Regions from separate parts of the Pantoea trifolii genome, predicted to be linked through region 1. Evidence: riboswitches for the same ligand, from Rfam matches in the RefSeq annotation. Region 1 holds a riboswitch; each other region holds the start of a gene.
The links. A riboswitch is a leader RNA that binds a small molecule or an ion and turns the genes downstream of it on or off. The one in region 1 is predicted to bind thiamine pyrophosphate.
Positions count from the first base shown of each region.

Region 2: another riboswitch for thiamine pyrophosphate. It lies ahead of thiC (phosphomethylpyrimidine synthase ThiC); the one in region 1 lies ahead of thiB (thiamine ABC transporter substrate binding subunit).
Region 3: another riboswitch for thiamine pyrophosphate. It lies ahead of NQH49_RS19995 (FAD-dependent oxidoreductase); the one in region 1 lies ahead of thiB (thiamine ABC transporter substrate binding subunit).
Region 4: another riboswitch for thiamine pyrophosphate. It lies ahead of NQH49_RS22410 (LuxE/PaaK family acyltransferase); the one in region 1 lies ahead of thiB (thiamine ABC transporter substrate binding subunit).

Region 1 covers NZ_JANIET010000001.1:766,781-771,591, forward strand. The annotation lists gene thiP (thiamine/thiamine pyrophosphate ABC transporter permease ThiP) at 1-62, opposite strand, end outside; gene thiB (thiamine ABC transporter substrate binding subunit) at 62-1,048, opposite strand; TPP riboswitch at 1,096-1,191, opposite strand; gene sgrR (HTH-type transcriptional regulator SgrR) at 1,227-2,888, opposite strand; gene NQH49_RS03440 (MFS transporter) at 3,146-4,324, shown strand; gene leuD (3-isopropylmalate dehydratase small subunit) at 4,359-4,811, opposite strand, start outside.
Region 2 covers NZ_JANIET010000001.1:284,758-289,568, reverse strand. The annotation lists gene nudC (NAD(+) diphosphatase) at 1-589, opposite strand, end outside; gene NQH49_RS01285 (Rsd/AlgQ family anti-sigma factor) at 678-1,184, shown strand; TPP riboswitch at 1,417-1,517, shown strand; gene thiC (phosphomethylpyrimidine synthase ThiC) at 1,608-3,530, shown strand; gene thiE (thiamine phosphate synthase) at 3,527-4,174, shown strand; gene NQH49_RS01270 (aminotransferase-like domain-containing protein) at 4,328-4,811, opposite strand, start outside.
Region 3 covers NZ_JANIET010000002.1:130,172-134,982, forward strand. The annotation lists gene NQH49_RS19985 (MFS transporter) at 56-1,369, shown strand; gene NQH49_RS19990 (6,7-dimethyl-8-ribityllumazine synthase) at 1,464-1,901, opposite strand; TPP riboswitch at 2,077-2,196, shown strand; gene NQH49_RS19995 (FAD-dependent oxidoreductase) at 2,326-3,270, shown strand; gene thiS (sulfur carrier protein ThiS) at 3,254-3,451, shown strand; gene NQH49_RS20005 (thiazole synthase) at 3,455-4,213, shown strand; gene NQH49_RS20010 (HesA/MoeB/ThiF family protein) at 4,225-4,811, shown strand, end outside.
Region 4 covers NZ_JANIET010000002.1:656,334-661,144, forward strand. The annotation lists gene NQH49_RS22405 (acyl-CoA reductase) at 1-232, opposite strand, end outside; gene NQH49_RS22410 (LuxE/PaaK family acyltransferase) at 229-1,311, opposite strand; TPP riboswitch at 1,411-1,538, opposite strand; gene NQH49_RS22415 (DksA/TraR family C4-type zinc finger protein) at 1,651-1,917, shown strand; gene ddpX (D-alanyl-D-alanine dipeptidase) at 2,103-2,663, opposite strand; gene NQH49_RS22425 (M24 family metallopeptidase) at 2,679-3,791, opposite strand; gene NQH49_RS22430 (M20 family metallopeptidase) at 3,791-4,811, opposite strand, start outside.

The DNA.
Region 1 (4,811 bases):
AGCAGCGCCACCGCGCACAGCAACAGCGCGACAGCGCTACCGGGAATTAACCAACCGGACATTAACGGCTAACGGCGCTTTGCCATGCGCTGATCCACGCGGCGCGATGGTCGGCCACTTCGGCTGGCGTGTATTGCAACGCCTTGGCGGGCACCTGCAAAGCTTGATAACCGGCTGGCAGATCGCTTTTGATCACCGGATACATCCAGTTGCCAGTGGGAATGGTCTGCTGGAAAGCCGGAGAAACCATAAACTGCATGAACTGCTGCGCCAGCCTGGGCTGTTTGCTGCTGGCGAGCTGCGCGGCAACTTCCACCTGCAAATAGTGGCCTTCGCTAAATTCGGCCGCAGCGTAGTTCTCTTTCTTCTCTTCGATAATGTGATAAGCCGGAGAAGTGGTGTAGCTCAACACCAGATCGCCTTCGCCCTTCAGGAACAGGCCGTAAGCTTCACTCCAGCCTTTGGTGACGGTAACGGTTTTTTGTGCCAGCTTCTGCCACGCGTCAGGCGCGTTGTCGCCATAAACTTTTTGCATCCACAGCAGCAGGCCAAGACCTGGCGTGCTGGTGCGCGGATCTTCATAAATCACGCGCCATTTTTCCGGGCTTTCGACCAGTTCTTTCAGGCTCTTCGGCGGATTCTTCAGTTTGTTTTTATCGTAGACGAAGGCGAAATAGCCATAATCGAACGGAATGAAGGTGTCGCTGTGCCAGCCATCTGGCAACGTTAATGGTTTGGTATCAACGCTGCTTTTGGCAAACAGCCCGGTTTTCTCCGCTGCCTGCACCAGATTGTTATCCAGCCCCAGCACCACATCGGCTTTGCTGTTTTTGCCTTCCATGCGCACACGATTGAGCAGCGATACGCCATCTTCCAGCGCTACGTACTTCAGTTCGCAGCCGCACTGCGCTTCAAAGGCTTTTTTTACCGCTGGACCGGGGCCCCAATCGGCAGAAAACGAATCGTAGGTGTAAACGGTGAGAACCGGTTTGGCAGCGAAAGCCGGTGCCGCAACCAGCAGCAACACAGGCAGAACTTTGTTTAACACTTTGCGCTCCTTGAGGAGAAGATAAGGTCGAGTCGCAAAGGATCTGAGGAGTGAGGCATCTCAAATCCCTACGCCGGTATTAGCCGGATCAGGTTCGACGGGTTTCTCTCAGCCCTGATTTCAAGGCACCCCGTTGAGAACGGCTCATTCTAGACATTTATATGACAGCGCGAAAGGATCACAGCTCCGGCGGCGCAAACCAGGCCGATTTGAAGTCAAACCAGCCGAGCGTATTGAGGCGCACGCCACGCATACTGCGCTGCCCTTCCAGCAGCAGCCAGTGATGGAACAGCGGATGCAGATAGTCGCTGTCGATCAGCTGCTTACTCCATTCCGCCAACGGTAAATCCTTTTGCCGCCAGCGTGCGGCATCGGCTTGCCAGTCAATGGGGATGCAGTGATGCATCAACGGCAGCTCAAACAGTTGGGCAAACAGCGCGTACTCGAGCGGCAGGGTAAAGTTTACGCTGCCGAGCCAGATGTCACTCTCACCTTCGCCCTCGAACCACTCTTCGTAACATACGACGCGGGTGATCAGCTCAACACCTTGCTGCGCCAGCAGCGGTCGCAGCGCGTTGGCGATACCTTCATGCTCAACGTGATGGCTGTACCAGCTCAGCGTCAGCTGGATTAAACCTGCTGGCTTGTCGGCGGACGTGAGATCGCGGCGATGGTGCCAGCGCGGCAGCAAGCCATAAGCGGGGAACCAGTAACGCTGATAGCCGACGCCAGCATGATTCAATAAGGCGATCGGATTAAACAGATAACTCACCCAGCGGCGAAAATGCGCATCGCGGCCCAGCTCGGAGCGCTGATCGTAAAGCAGAAAGTAGCAGCCTTCCTCCAGACGGCTCTCTTCCGATTTTTCGTCGGCGGTTTCGCCCTGCAGTTTGACTCCAGCATACACCAATTCATCACTGATCTCCGGCAGCACCCAAATCGACACATCGTCAATCAGCGCGCGATAGCCAAAGTAATCATCGAAGGCGGCGATCTTCAGCTGCGTTTGCTGATTGCGCACCACGCTGTACGGGCCGGTGCCAATTGGCTGTCGCGCAAACTGGCGCAGCGTTGGCCATTCGCGCGGCAGGATCATCGCGCTGACGCTGGCCAGCAGCCACGGTAACCAATTGTCCGGCTGGCTCAGATGGATATCCAGCGTCCAGGGTGCGGGCGAATCCAGTTTACTGATGTGAGAAAACAGCGGCTGGCTGCGCACGCGTTCCAGCGAAGCAATCACATCCGCCATTTCCAGTTCACGGCCATGATGAAAACGTATCGCCGGGCGCAGGAAGAAGCGCCACTGCAGCGGCGAGGTTTGCTGCCAGTGATGGGCGATATCCGGTTCGATTTCCCCCTTTTCCTCATTTATGCGCATCAGGCCGTTGAAAATTTGCCGCGCCAGATGGGTTTCCGAGCGGCGCAGCGGCGAACCGGGCAGCAGATTGGGCAGCGGACGGTAATAGAGCACGCGCAGGATGTGTTTGCCCTGGCGGAAGCTGCGACCTAAATGCGCCGCGATCATCTGGCGCACCTGATTTTTATCGCCCACCAATTGCACCAGCTGTTCGATGCGATCCTGCTCCAGCAGATCCTCAGCACGCTGCTGCTGGAGCGCCAGGCCGGTATAGCAGAAACTCAGCATCGAGCGCTTGCCGCGTCCCGCTTCCGCCTGCCAAATCAGCCAGCCTTCGCTCTGCATGGCATTGAGCAGGTTGCGCATATGCCGACGCGAGCAGTGCAGCAGATCGGCCAGCTCGTTGAGCGTGGTTTCCTGATCCTGCCCCTGACAGCTTTGCCATAAGCGGATGAATTGCTGCTGCAAACGTGAAGAAGACATAAAAGGGGAACTCCTTGTCAGAATCGCTCAGTTTTTCCTGCCTCATATTAGAGGCATACTGCCCGGCAATGGAAGAGCGGGAGGCATTCAGCAATGAATGGCGCTCTGCCAGCGGTTCCACCGACGTGGAACCTCTTTCTGAGTAGGGTGCATTTTCACCGCCAGCAGCGCTTTATCTGCTGGCTTTTTTCGTTTTGCTGTAGAATCTTCTACCCTCATTTCTCTACCTATTTTTTTATTCGCAAAGGGATTTCTGCATGAAATCGCTGTTAACGCGTCAACGTCGCATCAATCCGGTCTATCTCTCGTTTATGGCGGTGTCGTTTATGACTGGCGTGGCCGGTGCGCTGCAGGCGCCGACACTCAGCCTGTTTCTGACGCGTGAAGTGCAGGTGAGTCCGTTCTGGGTCGGCTTGTTCTTTACCATCAATGCGATCGCCGGGATTGTGATTAGCCTGCTGATGGCGAAACGCTCCGATAACCAGGGCGATCGCCGCAACCTGATTCTGTTTTGCTGCCTGATGGCGACGCTGAATGCGCTGCTGTTTGCCTTCAATCGCCACTATTTAACGCTGGTAACGCTAGGCGTGTTTTTGTCGGCGCTGGCCAGCGTGTCGATTCCGCAGGTGTTCGCGCTCGCGCGCGAATATGCCGATCAGTCGGCGCGTGAAGTGGTGATGTTCAGCTCGGTGATGCGCGCGCAGCTGTCGCTGGCGTGGGTGATTGGGCCGCCGCTGTCGTTTGCGCTGGCACTCAACTACGGCTTTGTGACGCTGTTTTGCGTGGCGGCGGGGATTTTCCTGCTGAGCATGCTGCTGATCTGGCGCACCTTGCCCTCGGTGCCGCGCGTGGTGGCATCGCCTGAAGCGGTACTGACGCAGCTCAGCCCGTGGAAAGACAGTCAGGTGCGGTTGCTGTTTATCGCCTCCGTAACCATGTGGGCGTGCAACACCATGTATATCATTGATATGCCGCTGTATATCAGCGCCACGCTTGGCCTGCCGGAGAAGCTGGCGGGACTGCTAATGGGCACCGCCGCCGGGCTGGAGATTCCAATCATGCTACTGGCCGGGCATTACGCGCGGCGCACCGGCAAACGCAAACTGATGCTGCTGGCGCTGGTGGCGGCGATTGTGTTTTATCTCGGATTGGTGATGTTCCAGTCGCGTACTGCGTTGATGGTGTTGCAACTGTTTAACGCTGCCTTTATCGGCATCATCGCCGGGATTGGCATGCTGTGGTTCCAGGATTTAATGCCGGGGCGCGCGGGTGCGGCGACGACGCTGTTCACCACCTCGATTTCCACCGGCATGATTATCGCCGGCATCATTCAGGGCACCATGAGCGAGCGCTTTGGTCATGAGTCGGTTTACTGGCTGGCGTTGGGGCTGGCGGTGCTGGCCTTGGGATTGGCGTCGCGCGTGCGGGATGTATAAAGGAGAAGGGCGACATCACGTCGCCCTTGTTGCCTTAGCGTAAGAACGCGGGCTGATTGGTTTCGTAGCTGGAGATTGACGCTTCGTGTTGCAGCGTCAGTCCAATGCTGTCGAGACCGTTGATCATGCAGTGACGGCGGAAGCTGTCGATTTCGAAGCTATACGTCTTATCGCCTGCCGTAACAGTTTGCGCTTCCAGATCCACGGTGAAGCTCACGCCCGGCTGCGCGGCAACCAGTTTGAACATCTCATCCACTTCTTCATCGCTCAACTTCACCGGCAGCAGCTGGTTGTTAAAGCTGTTGCCATAGAAGATGTCGGCGAAGCTTGGCGCGATCACCACGTGGAAACCGAAATCGGTCAGCGCCCACGGCGCATGCTCGCGCGATGAGCCGCAGCCAAAGTTCTCACGCGCCAGCAAAATACTGGTGCCTTTGAACTCGGGTTTGTTCAGCACAAAGCTGGCCGTTGGCACAGTGCCCGCATC
Region 2 (4,811 bases), 480 kb from region 1:
GGAACGGCCACGGCTGCGAGGTCACGTAACGCACGTTTTTCACCCGCACGTTACTCTCCTCCATCACTTCCCGCGCTACCGCTTGTTCTAAGGTTTCGCCCACTTCGACGAACCCTGCCAGCACGGTATAGATGTTGTTGCGATGACGCGCATGATTGGCAAGCAGGATCTCATCGCCACGACGGATGGCCACGATGATGCACGGCGCAATTTGCGGGTAATAGCGCTCGCGGCAATGATTGCACAAGCAGGCAAATTCGCGTTTGCTGATGTGCATCTCATGGCCGCAATAGCCGCACCAGCGATGCGAACGGTAAAACTCCGCCAGCTGCACGCCACGCCCGGCGATTTGGAACAGGCCGACATCCTCATCAATCAGTTGGCGCACCGAGCCCATGCTGTCCGGGCGCGACTCGCGTACCAGCCAGACATTCTCGCCCTGCCACTCGCCAATCAACATGCCGTTGCTGCCGTTCAGGCCAAAATCGCTGGCTAAGCCATGCGGCAATTCACCCTGCGGCATCCAAAGTTTTTGCTCATGGCTGACAACCCACCAACCAGCGTCTAAGCTTGAGATCTCACGTTGCATCTTAATCGTTGTCCTTAGCGTCAAATCGCACGCTGAAATCCTAATATTAAGTGTGTAATTAACAACTATAACCTACCTGGAGCCCCATATGCTTAACCAGTTAGAGAACCTGACAGAGCGTGTCGGTGGCAGAAATGAATTGGTGGATTCATGGCTGCGCGCCCGTCGACAGCTGCTCGTCACTTACTACGAGCTTATTGGCATGAAGCCACAAAAAGATGCGTTAACTGCGCTGGATGAACAGGCGCTGGATGCGTTTTGTCACAACCTGGTAGATTACCTGTCTACCGGCCATTTCAGCGTGTATGAACACATCATTAGTGAGATGCAGGGTGATAGCCCATTAATCGTGGCCGCGCAGATTTATCCGGCACTTGAGGCGAATACCGATCGCATCATGCAGCTTTACGACACCCATCTGCAGCAAGCGATTAACGATGATAATTGCGTGGATTTTCAAACCGCGCTCTCCGAAGTCGGTGAAGTGCTGGAATCGCGCTTTACGCTGGAAGATAAGCTGGTGCAGCTCGCCTGGGATCACCAGCTGGCGCGCCCGCCGGTGGCCAATGACAGCGTCATCGCCCGCCCGGCTTAACATCCTGAAGTTGTAAAAAACTTGTTATTCAAGAAAAGCCCTCTTATGCTGAATGGGCTTTTTTATTGCCTCTTCAAAACATGAAGAGCCAAATTTTGCGGTTTAAGCGTAGCGTGCGCAGCCAGTTTGCACTCGGACAGCGCGCAGGGACCGGAGCGTACACGTAGTACGTGACGGTCACGAGCACTGCCCAGGTGCAAAATGGCAAGCAAAGTAGCTTAAACCACAAAACACAACCTTGTCGGAGTGCCCTCCGGGGCTGAGACCGTTAATTCGGGATCCGCGGAACCTGATCAGGTTAGTACCTGCGAAGGGAACAAGAGTAGACATCATCAGCACGTTGCAAGCTGGCGCCCAGCATCGTCGCTGTTACTCCTTCCGAACTCTGGACAAGCAACTTCCAACCTTTACCGGAAACTTGCTATGTCTGCTAAAACGTCTCGTCGTGAACAGCGCGCTCAGGCGCAAGAATTTATCGATTCCCTGCAGGGAACCGCTTTCCCCAACTCCAAACGTATCTGGATCACCGGCAGCCGCGCGGATATTCGCGTGCCGATGCGTGAGATACAGCTCAGCCCGACACATATCGGCGGCAGCAAAGAACATCCGCAATATGAGCCGAATGAAGCGGTGCCGGTATACGACACCGCCGGTGCTTATGGCGATCCTCAAGCCACTATTGATGTGCATCAGGGACTCGCCAGGCTGCGCGCCAACTGGATCGAAGAACGTGACGACAGTGAAACTATCCGCCAGCTAAGTTCCAGCTACACGCAGCAGCGTCTGGCGGATGAAGGCTTGGATCACCTGCGTTTTGAATATCTGCCACAACCGCGCCGCGCCAAAGCGGGTCGCCGGGTTACCCAACTGCACTATGCGCGACAGGGCATCATCACGCCGGAGATGGAGTTTATTGCGCTGCGTGAAAACATGGGCCGCGAGCGTATTCGCGGTGAAGTGCTGCTACAGCAGCATCCGGGCCACAGCTTTGGCGCTAATCTGCCGGAAAATATCACCGCTGAATTTGTTCGCCAGGAAGTCGCCAGCGGCCGCGCCATCATTCCTTCTAACATCAACCATCCCGAATCCGAACCGATGATCATCGGCCGCAACTTCCTGGTGAAGGTAAATGCCAATATTGGTAACTCGGCGGTGAGTTCATCGATTGAAGAAGAAGTGGAGAAGCTGGTGTGGTCGACGCGCTGGGGCGCAGACACCGTGATGGATCTCTCAACCGGCCGCTACATCCATGAAACGCGCGAGTGGATTTTGCGAAACAGCCCGGTGCCGATTGGTACAGTGCCGATTTATCAGGCGCTGGAAAAAGTGAACGGCATTGCAGAAGATCTCAACTGGGCGATTTTCCGCGACACGCTGCTGGAGCAAGCGGAACAAGGCGTTGACTACTTCACCATTCACGCTGGCGTATTGCTACGCTATGTGCCGATGACGGCCAACCGGCTGACCGGCATTGTGTCGCGCGGCGGCTCGATTATGGCGAAATGGTGCCTGTCGCATCACACCGAAAGCTTCCTCTATCTGCACTTCCGCGAGATTTGTGAAATTTGTGCCGCCTACGATGTGGCGCTGTCGCTCGGCGACGGCCTGCGTCCCGGTTCAATTCAGGATGCCAACGATGAGGCACAATTTGCCGAACTGCATACGCTGGGCGAACTGACTAAAATCGCCTGGGAATATGATGTGCAGGTGATGATTGAAGGTCCGGGACACGTGCCGATGCAGATGATTCGTCGCAATATGACTGAACAGCTTGAGCATTGTCACGAAGCGCCGTTTTACACGCTTGGCCCGCTCACCACCGATATCGCGCCCGGCTATGACCATTTCACTTCTGGCATCGGTGCGGCCATGATCGGCTGGTTCGGCTGCGCAATGCTGTGCTACGTGACGCCGAAAGAGCACCTCGGTTTGCCGAATAAAGAGGATGTGAAGCAAGGGCTGATCACCTACAAGATCGCCGCGCACGCAGCGGATCTGGCGAAAGGTCATCCGGGCGCGCAGATCCGCGACAATGCGATGTCGAAAGCGCGTTTTGAATTTCGCTGGGAAGATCAGTTCAATCTGGCGCTCGATCCGCACACCGCACGCGCCTATCACGATGAAACTTTGCCGCAGGAATCAGGCAAAGTGGCGCACTTCTGCTCAATGTGCGGCCCGAAATTCTGCTCAATGAAAATTACTCAGGAAGTGCGCGAGTTTGCCGCCCGCCAGCAGGCTGAAGCCCAGCCGATTGAGATTGGTATGGCGCAAATGTCAGATGCCTTCCGCAATCGTGGCGGCGGGCTTTATCACGCTGCCGATACCCTTAAAGAGGAAAATGTATGACCGACACCTTTCCTGCCACGGCCCCAAAACTGGGGCTGTATCCGGTTGTCGATAGCGTGGAATGGATCGCGCGCTTGCTGGAAGCCGGTGTGCGCACCATTCAGCTGCGCATCAAAGATTGTGAAGATCATGAGGTGGAAGATGCCGTGCGCGAGGCGATTGCGCTTGGCAAACAGTATCGGGCACGCCTGTTTATCAATGATTACTGGCGCTTAGCCATTAAATATCATGCTTATGGCGTGCACCTTGGCCAGGAAGATCTCGATGTCGCCGATCTGGCGGCCATTCGTGAGGCGGGATTGCGCCTGGGTTTATCGACGCATGACGATGCCGAGCTGGATCGAGCGCTGGCGCTGCGCCCTTCTTACATTGCGCTTGGCCACATCTATCCTACGCAAACCAAAGACATGCCATCTGCGCCGCAGGGCGTGGTGGAATTGAAACGCCATCTGTCGCGTTTACAGGATGTGCCAACCGTGGCGATTGGCGGTATTTCACTGGCGCGCGTGCCTGAAGTGCTGGCTACCGGCGTGGGCAGTATTGCGGTGGTGAGTGCGATTACCCAGGCCGCAGACTGGCGCGCAGCAACGCAGCAGTTGCTGTCACTGGTGGAAAATGGAATCGAACCTGCAAAAGTAATGTAATGCGTGGTAAGTGAGGATGAAACGCTGGAATCTGTCGCGCAGCAGCGTGATGTGATGGCTAGCGCCCTTTCCTGATAAAGCTAAAGTGTGCCTGCCCGCTGTCGCTTGCAGCGGGCCAGGGCTGGTCTTAACCTCTCCCAGCCCTGCCTTTCTTCACATAGTCAGGGAGGAGGTATGTACGGTTTCCACACTACAAGCCAGCATGGCACGTTCTACTGCTGCACCGAGTTGGGCTATCGCCTGTTCCGTATGCTCATTCATTGGCAAACCATAATTCAGGCGCAAGCAGTTGCGATACTTGCCCGAGGCCGAAAACAGCGAGCCCACCGCAACCTGCATGTTCAGCTCACGCAATTCGGTATTGAGCCTGACCGCGTCAAACGCCTCTGGCAATTCAATCCACATCAGGAAACTGCCCTGCGGACGCGACACACAAATCCCGCACGGGAAGTAGTGGCGCACCCAACAGCTAAAGGTTTCGTAGTTGCGTTGATACACCTGACGCATGCGCCGCAAATGCGGCAGATAATGACCAAGGCGTATAAACTCGGCGACCGCATGCTGCGGCTGTGTGGCCGTCGACCCGGTGCTGATGTATTTCATATGCAGCACGCGATCGCGATAGCGCCCCGGCGCC
Region 3 (4,811 bases), on a different contig from region 1:
CTTTAATAGTTAGCCAATGAACCTAAGCATCACGGCTTAACATGAAGAGGGCAGCATGCAAGAAAAAATCCCCGGAACGCGCTGGTATCGCGTCATCGCCCCGATTCTCATCACCTGCATTGTCTCATTCATGGATCGCGTCAATATCAGCTTTGCGCTGCCTGGCGGTATGGATCAGGATTTGGCGATCACCAGCCAAATGGCTGGCGTAGTAAGCGGTATCTTCTTTATTGGTTATCTGTTTTTACAGGTGCCGGGCGGACGTATCGCGGTGAATGGCAGCGGCAAACGCTTTATCGCCTGGTCGTTGGTAGCGTGGATGGTGGTGTCGATCGCCACCGGTTTTGTCACCAATCACTATCAGCTGCTGGCGCTGCGTTTTGTGCTGGGGATTTCCGAAGGCGGCATGCTGCCGGTGGTGTTAACCATGGTCAGCAACTGGTTCCCGGAAAAAGAGCTGGGTCGCGCCAACGCCTTTGTCATGATGTTCGCGCCGTTAGGTGGCATGTTTACTGCGCCGATATCGGGTTACATCATCAATGTGCTGGACTGGCGCTGGCTGTTCATAATCGAAGGCCTGCTTTCAGCGGTGGTGCTGCTGGTGTGGTGGCTGGTGATCGCCGATCGTCCTGAAGAGGCGCGCTGGTTACCGGCGCGAGAAAAGGAGTATTTGCTGCGCGAACTGGCGCGCGAAAAGGCTCAGCATCTGCAAAAGGAACCGGTCAGCAAAGCGCCGTTGAAAGCGGTGTTTCGCAACTCGGGCCTGATGAAGTTAGTGGCGCTCAACTTCTTCTATCAAACCGGCGATTACGGTTACACGCTGTGGCTGCCGAGTATCCTGAAAAATCTCACCGGTACCAACATGGCGGGCGTTGGTCTGCTGGCGGCGATTCCTTTTGTCGCGACGGTACTCGGCATCTACGCTATTTCGTGGTTAAGCGATCGCACCGGCAAGCGCCGTTTGTGGGTGATGGTGTCGCTGTTCTGTTTTGCCGCTGCCTTGCTGGCATCGGTGGTGCTGCATAATAACGTCGTCGCCGCCTATATCGCGCTGGTGGTGTGCGGCTTCTTCCTCAAAGCGGCAACCAGCCCGTTCTGGTCGATTCCCGGACGTATCGCTGCGCCGGAAGTGGCGGGTAGCGCGCGTGGCGTGATCAATGGCTTGGGTAATCTGGGTGGATTCTGCGGACCGTACTTAGTAGGGATCATGACACTGCTGTATAGCCAAAACGTGGCGATCTGCTGGCTGGCGGGTTCACTGGTGATTGCGGGAATCTTTACGCTGTTACTGCCGAAAGCGTGCGATATCAATCCATCTGAAACGCGCCGACATATGAAAAGTAATCATTTGATGAGTGTGAAACATTAAGTGAAGCGAGGCTGGCACTATTCTGAATATTAATAGTAGAAAGTCAGATTAAATAAAAAGGGAGCGCCTGATGAGGTGCTCCCTTTTTAATGCATTAATCAATCGACAGATTGTGAATAGCCAGCGCAGCGCGCGCGGCTTCTTTACCTTTCTTAATGAAATGCTCGGTATAGAAGTTTTCGATAACATCAACCGGCTGGAAATTATGCGGCGTTAATGACACGGAGAACACCGGCACGTTGGTGGTCAGCTGCACATTCATCAAGCCATCAACCACCGCAGCGGCAACGAAATCATGGCGATAGATACCGCCGTCAACCACCAGCGCCGCGCAGACAATCGCATCGTATTTACCGGTTTCAGCCAGACGCTTAGCCAGCAGCGGCATTTCAAATGCGCCAGGCACTTCCAGCACTTTTAATTCCGCTTCAACGGATTGATCGGCTAATTCTTTTTCAAATCCCACCAGGGCATTATGGACAATTTCTTTGTGCCAGCCGGCTTTAATAAATGCAATTTTAATATTCTTCATGGATATTCCGACATCACCTGTAATTGGTTCTTGCGCATAAAATAATGTGTTTGTATACCATATGTTACGTTTGTGATCCACAAAGCCCAGGTAGCGATAAATGCCTTGCTGCTTATTTCCCTGTAAACCATCTGGTTATTCCGCGCTTGACGGCGACCATCGCCTGCAATACAAATAGACGCGTCGGGGGAGTCTCGCCAAAGAGACTGAGAGGCTAATAGCGCACTGCGCGGCTTAGCGACCCTTTGAACCTGACCCAGTTGATACTGGCGTAGGAAGACTGACAGTCTTGTTCATTGGGCTGTCTGGCGCTCAGGCTAGCTTGATGGTTGCGCCATTTCCCTTCTCCTGTATCTGCGGGTCTCAGCTAACACTGAGAGGCCGATGTGAATTCCCCCTTTTTGAACATCCCGGAACCGGCGCTGTGAGCCGCTGGAGCGTGCTCGGCTGCGGCGTGGCGGGCTTGTGCGTGGCTACGTTGCTGGCGGAACGCGGCGAAGACGTCGAGGTGATTGGCGATGACGCGCGCCGCCCGGCATCGTGGTTTGCTGGCGGCATGCTGGCACCCTGGTGTGAAGCCGAAAGTGCGCCGCGCGACGTCATCACCCTTGGACAACACGCCGCCGCATGGTGGCAACAGCGCGTCAGCAGCGTAAAGCATCAGGGCACGTTGGTGGTTGCGCCGCCGCGCGATAGCCAGGAACTCAACCGTTTCGCCCGTATGACCGAGCAGCACCAATGGGTCGATCCCGCCGACATCGAACCGGCGCTGGAAGGGCGCTTTGCACGCGGTCTGTTTTTCGCCGGGGAAGCGCATCTCGATCCGCGTCTGGCGTTGCAGGAGATGCGAGACACGCTGATCGCACGCGGCGTACCATTCAACAATCGTGCGCCGAGCGGCCAGATTATCGATTGTCGCGGCATCCACGCCGCGCCACAACTGCCGCGCCTGCGTGCGGTGCGCGGCGAAATGCTGATTCTGCACAGCGAAGACGTGCAGTTTTCCCGCCCGATTCGTCTGCTGCATCCGCGTTTTCCCTGCTATCTGGTGCCGCGACGCGGCGGCCACTTTATGCTCGGCGCCACCATGATCGAGAGCGACGACGCCAGCGCCATCAGCGCGCGCGCCATGATGGAGTTGCTCAGCGCCGCCTACGCCATTCATCCGGCTTTAGCCGAAGCGCGCGTCATTGAGAGCGGCAGCGGGCTGCGTCCGGCTTATCCGGCGAATCTGCCGGAAATCCACTATCACAACCACACCTTTTATCTCAACGGCATGTATCGCCACGGTTTTCTGCTGGCACCGATGCTGGCAGAGCAGCTGATGCAGCGTCTTTCTGGGGAACTTAAAAATGAACATTCAGCTTAACGGCCGCCTCATCAGCACGCAGGCAAACAGCCTGAGCGAATTGCTGATCGAGCAGCAAATTGACGCGGCCTGCGTCGCCACCGCCTACAACGGTGCGTTTGTGCCAAAAAGCCAGTACTACACGCAGCTGCTGGATGAAGGTTGCCAGCTTGAAGTGCTGTCACCGATGCAGGGAGGTTAAGCGATGTTTTACGATTTTGACCCGCAATCGCGCTTCCTGCTCGGCACCGCCGGTTATCCTTCGCCCGCCATTTTGCAGCAGGCGATTGCCGCCTCCGGCACCGACATCATCACCGTCAGTTTACGGCGCGAAGGCGCGGCGGGCGCGGCTTTCCGTGAACTGCTGACCGGCCTCAACATCCGCGTGTTACCCAATACCGCCGGTTGTCACACGGTGAAAGAAGCCGTCACCACCGCGCACATGGCGCGCGAACTGTTCAACACCGCGTGGATCAAGCTGGAAGTGATTGGTCACGCCGACACGCTGCAGCCCGATCCTTTCGCGCTGGTGGAAGCCGCGCGCATCCTCAGCGCAGAGGGTTTTCAGGTGTTTCCTTACACCACTGAAGATCTGATCGTCGGCGAAAAACTGCTGGCGGCGGGCTGCGAACTGTTGATGCCGTGGGGCGCGCCGATTGGTTCCGGTCAGGGTTTACGTAACATCGACGGCCTGCGTGCCATGCGCGCGTGGTTCAGCGACATTCCGCTGATCATTGATGCCGGCATTGGCGCGCCGTCGCAGGCGGCGCAGGCGATGGAGATGGGCTTTGATGGCATTCTGCTCAACACCGCCGTCGCCAAAGCGGGCGATCCGATCGGCATGGCCAACGCCTTCCGTCTGGCGATTGAAGCCGGGCAAGCCGCTCGCGCTGCCGGACTGATGGAGAAGCGCGATATGGCCGCTGCGTCCACGCCGATTTTTGGCCTGGCAAATCTGAGTTGAGGCAGGCAAATATGCAACGTTATCAACGCCAGATGATGCTGGCGGAAATCGGCGAAGCAGGGCAGCAGAAGCTGCTCGACGCGCGCGTGCTGGTGGCGGGCGCGGGTGGATTAGGTGCCACGCTACTGCCGCAGCTGGTGGGCGCGGGCGTCGGCCATATTCGGCTGTATGACGACGATGTGGTGGCGCTGCATAACCTGCATCGGCAAACGCTGTTTACTGAGCAGGATATCGACCAGCCCAAAGTGCTGCGCGCGCAACAGGCGTTGCATCAGCGTAATTCGCAAGTGCAGATTGAAGCATTGCAGCAGTCGCTGAGCGCCAGCAACGTGCAGCAGGCGCTGGCGGGATGCGATCTGGTGATCGACGCCGCCGATAACTTTGCCGTCACCTACCAACTTTCGGATGCTTGCATGAAGGCGGGCATGCCGCTGATCAGCGCCTCGGTGCTGGGACGGCAAGGTTACATTGGCGGATTCTGTGGCGGCGCGCCGAGCTACCGCGCCGTGTTCCCGCGTTTGCCGTCATCGGCGGCGAACTGCAACACCGCGGGCGTGATGGGCCCAGCGGTGGCGACGCTTGGCGCGATGCAGGCGCA
Region 4 (4,811 bases), on a different contig from region 1:
CGAGCAGTCGCGCCACCGCTTCATCAATGATGGCGATGATCTGCGCAACGCTCAGCTGGTGGAGATAAGCGCGGGCGTTGCTGCGGATGCGCGCTGCGAGCGCCGTGATCTGCGCGTCATCAAGTTGCGGAACGCTAACCTCGAGGCTTGCGCCACGATGATTGAAACTCAGCGTATGCCACTGCACTTCGTCGGCGGAAAGGCCCGGCAGATGTCCGGCAACTTCCTTCACAACTGTGCCTGCGCGCTGGCGAGAAACGCTGCCATGGTCAGCGAACAGCCTTTGGCATCAGCGCCGGTCGCGCGTCCCAGCAGATGGAATCCGCCGGGCACGATCACGCCCGCATCTTCGGTTAACAAGGCGGAAACCGAGTTGAAATGTGCCAGATCGTGATGCACTAGCACGCCAATCTCGCCGTCCGGCACATCATCACCGGTAAGCGGATTGACCACGCGCGTGCGGATCCAGTGCGGCCCGGATTTCACCGGCGGGCAGCGTTCATTGCCCGCATCGTAAAACTGCGTGCTGATTTCCGTCATACCGTACATGTTGATGCAGTGGGAACGCGGAATGCCGAAGGCGTGAGAGAGCGAAGCGTAGAAATCCTCTTCGCCAATCTCGCGCGACTGGCCTTTGAAACCGCCGGTATCGAGAATGCGACTGCCGGCAGGCAGCGCGAAGCGGCGTTGCTGGCGCTGCATTTCATCCAGCAGAGGCACGAAGCTGTAGCTGGCGCCCAGCAGCGCGTAAGGTTCGCCGCTTGCTTCGGCCTGCTCCAGTGCACTGAACAGACGATCTGTTTCGAGGCCATGCTCGCCCACCATTACTTCACTGTCTGGCGTGCCACACTCCTTCATTGCCAGGTCAAGGTAAGTCGCCAGCGAGGAGTTCGGCATCGCCGCGGTATCCGGGAACAAAATGCCCATGCGCATGCGTTCGCGGCCCGCCATAAAGCGACGGCGGAAGTTAAGCAGCATCGATTTTTTCCACACCTCCAGCGTCGGATGGTAGCTGCGCCCTTTTACCGTGCCGGTGGTGCCGCTGGTCATGAAGATCTCGGCAATCTGGTCAGTGGGACGGCAGCTGAGCGTCAGATCTTTGAAGGCGTTAATTGGGATAGCGGGAATGTTGCGCCAGCTTTTCACCGTCAGCGGCGTGCGTCCGCGCTGGATGGCGAAGCGGCGATAAGGTGGGTTGTGTGCGAACTGATAAGCGAAGATTTCGAGGGCCAGCTGATTGAAATCGTCGTCTGAAGCCTCTTCATGCTGCAGGAATGTCAGCAAAGCCTGGATGATGTGTGTTTCGTTCATGTGTCGCCACCTTTGCGATTGCGCAGAGACTCTCAGGCAACGCCTGAAGAGCGCGAACTGTCCGCTACAAAGCACAAAGAGGGAATCAGGGCGCAATATAGCCCTGCGGTTCCGCATCCCTACGCCGGTATTAGCCGGATCAGGTTCGGAGGGTCACTACGTTGCCAGCGCATACACGCCAGCCGGTAGAATCTCAGCCCCTTAACAGAGCACCCCTTGGAACAAGCCGCAGTCTAGGATGGCGCGCGATGATGTGTCAACCTTGTTAAATTCTGGCCTGTCCGGCATTCATCACGCCATGTCTTATACTTTGGGCATCAGTATTTGTGGAGGTGAAGTATGGCTGGCGGTTGGTCAGAAGACGGTGCAGTGCACAAACAAATTGATGCCACGGTTGATGACGCGGTGGCCCGCGCGCGCGAGAATCTCGGCCACGGTGAAAGCGCCGAGTTTTGCGACGAGTGCGGCGAACCGATCCCGGAAGCGCGTCGCGCAGCATTGGCTGGCGTGCGTTACTGCGTAAATTGCCAGAGCAAGATCGATAAAAAACAGGCGGCGACCAGCGGTTATAACCGCCGCGGAAGCAAGGATAGTCAGTTGCGGTAGTTTTTTAAATTTATGCTGATAAGATAGCCGCACAACTCAACCCTGTACGCAGCGATTCAGTTCGCTGGCCGTTAGGGTGAAAAAACCGGTTCAGGCCGGTTTTTTCGTATATTAAGGAAGGATAAACCCCATGATTACAGCTGAATATTAATCAGGGTTTTGTACCATCGGCCAAATGAAATAATTTAACGCGCAAAGCAGCCAAATCGCTCATCAAGTAACGGATAATTTTTCGCGTCAGGAAGTTCGAAGTGCCACCATTCCGTTGGCATGGCGACAAAGCCGCCGCCAAACATAATCGCGTTCAGCAGCAGGCGATTACGTTGCGCTTCGGCGGGGACATTCGGATGATACGGATGTGATTCTGCTTCCATCGCATCAAAGGCGGTGCCCATATCCAGCGGCTGGCCTTGTGCATCAAGTAACGTCAGGTCAATTGCGACGCCGCGACTGTGATTCGAACCCTGCGCGGGCGGCACCACATAATCTTTATCCGGACAGGCATCCCACAAGTGCCACTGCGCTTGCTGCGGCCGATAGGCATCGAATACCAACAAACTGAATCCCGCCAGCCGGGCGATCTCAATGCTTTTTGCCAGTGCGTCGGCGGCTGCCGGATGCAGCAGCGCTTTGGCCTCCTGGTAAATGGCATAGCCCGCGATGTTATCCGCCGTGGCATATTTCAGATCGAAACGTAAAGCGGGAAAGGTTACGGCTAAATCAATCAGTTCAACGTCCTGCGTCATAATACATCCTGCTCATTACTGGTCCGGCAATGATAATAACTGACGCGGTAAATTTGTCAGCCGCTCTGCACCAGCGGGCGTAACGCGCACCGTTTCGCTGAACGCCAAACCTTGCGCCGAAATATACATGTGGAACACCATATTCTCTTCCAGCAGCCACTGCGCGTTAGGGTAGAAACTGCAGGAAAAATCACTGGGTCGTGGCGTGCGTGTATAAAGCCCCAGCGCATAACCGGTGATATTGGGATAATCCGCGCGCAATCCTCTACTCAAAACCGCATCGCGCACGATGGCATCCACGTCGTGCGCCGTCATGCCCGGTTTCATGGCGGTAAATTGCTGATCCTGAATCGCGATCAGCTGTGCTGCCACTTCGGCACGCTGCGCCGAAATCTCTCCGACGATATAAGGCCGCATCAGGCGCGCGCTGTAATGTTTCACTTTTGGTATCAGCTCGACATGCAGCACATCGCCTTTTTCCAGCCGCTGCTCGTGGCCACTAGCATGCAGAAAACCATTATCACCGCTGGCGATCACTATCGGTCCGGTTTCGCCGGTATCCGCGCCAAGCTGTAAAAACTGTCCGGCGGCCAGCGCGGCGACATCGCGCACGCGCCAGCCGCCCTCCACTTCCGCGCCAATCGCCATCATTGTGGCATCCGCGATGGCAGCAGCCTGACGCAACGCGGCGATTTCCGCCGGGAATTTGACGCTACGCAGCCGGTCGCTCAAGCCGGTTAAATCATGCCACGTCACGTCTGGTAGATAGCGCGAAAGCTGCTGCCAGCTGTGTACCGTCATGCCGTAAGAGTAAAAGTCCGCGCCGATGCGCGCCTGTTGATATCCGCGACGGATCAGGCTTTGCGCCACCGTGTGCCAGGCATCCTGATCATCGCGATAGCTTTCCACGTCCAGCGTCGGCGATTGCGTGCGGCATGGCGCCTCATCCAGTTGGCGCAGCACCATCCAGGGTTCGCCGTTGAGCGGCACCAGACAGGCGCGATACAAGGTTTCGGAGACGGTAAAGCCGGTGAGCCACGCCAGCAGCTCACCGTGATCCACCAGCATGATATCGACCGTGTTCTGCTGCATGGCGGCGCGCAGACGCATCAGCGCTTCGGCGTGCATTACGCGGCCTCAACCGGCTGGCAAATCTCCAGAATGGCCAGCAAATAGATGCGCACCATATCGAGGAATTCACTGATTTCAACCCGTTCATCCGGCATGGTGTTGTATTTGCCGCCCGGCCCACAGACGATCCCTTCCATGCCCGCATGCTGATAGAGATGCGCCGCGTCAGTGCCAAAGAATGCCGGAGGCGTGATCACGCCGGTCGGCTGCTCGGTTCCGCGCACGGTTTTCCAGCCGCGATTCACCGCTTTAACGATGGCCGATTCCGGTGACACTTCGAACGGCAACATGGTGGGTTTATCGCGGATGCCATCATCGTAAAGCTCAGCTTTCAGGCCCGGATGGCGCTGGCACAAGGTGTTCAGCAATGCCTGCAGATCGGCGAGCACGCCTTCCACCGTTTGCCCCGGCGCGAAGCGTGCCGAGCCTTTTAAGCGCACAAAGTCAGCCACCTGCGGCGGTCGCCACTCTTCCAGATCGCGGCCTAACGCGCCATGCACGGTGCCGATATGACCACGGTTAATCTTGCGATGTTCAGCGGTTTTGGCACCGCTAAAGGTCATGCCGTTAATCTGTGGAATCAGCTCGACGGCGGCGCTGATCGCATCCACCGCCTCTTCACGTTTTGACAAATGGCGCGTATCGCCGGTGAGCTCGATGGTAAACATCAGCGAACCGGCGTGCATGGTGAGCGCTTGCAGGTCGGTGGGTTCGGCGTTGATGAAGTAGTCGGCGCGCACACCTTGCTCAATCGCCGCCAGCGTGCCAATGCCGCCCTGCAACTCGCCCACCACGTAGGTCAGAATCACATCGCCTTTCAGCTTCACACCGGCATCAATCAGGGTTTTCAAGGCGCAAAAGTAGGCGGCATCCCCCGCTTTCATGTTCGACACGCCGATACCGTAGATGAACTGCTCGTCAATTTTTCCTTCCCAGGGATCGACGGTCCAGCCTTCGGTGACCGGATTGGTATCCAGATGTCCGTTAAACAGCAGGCTTTTGCCGCCGCCGCTGCCT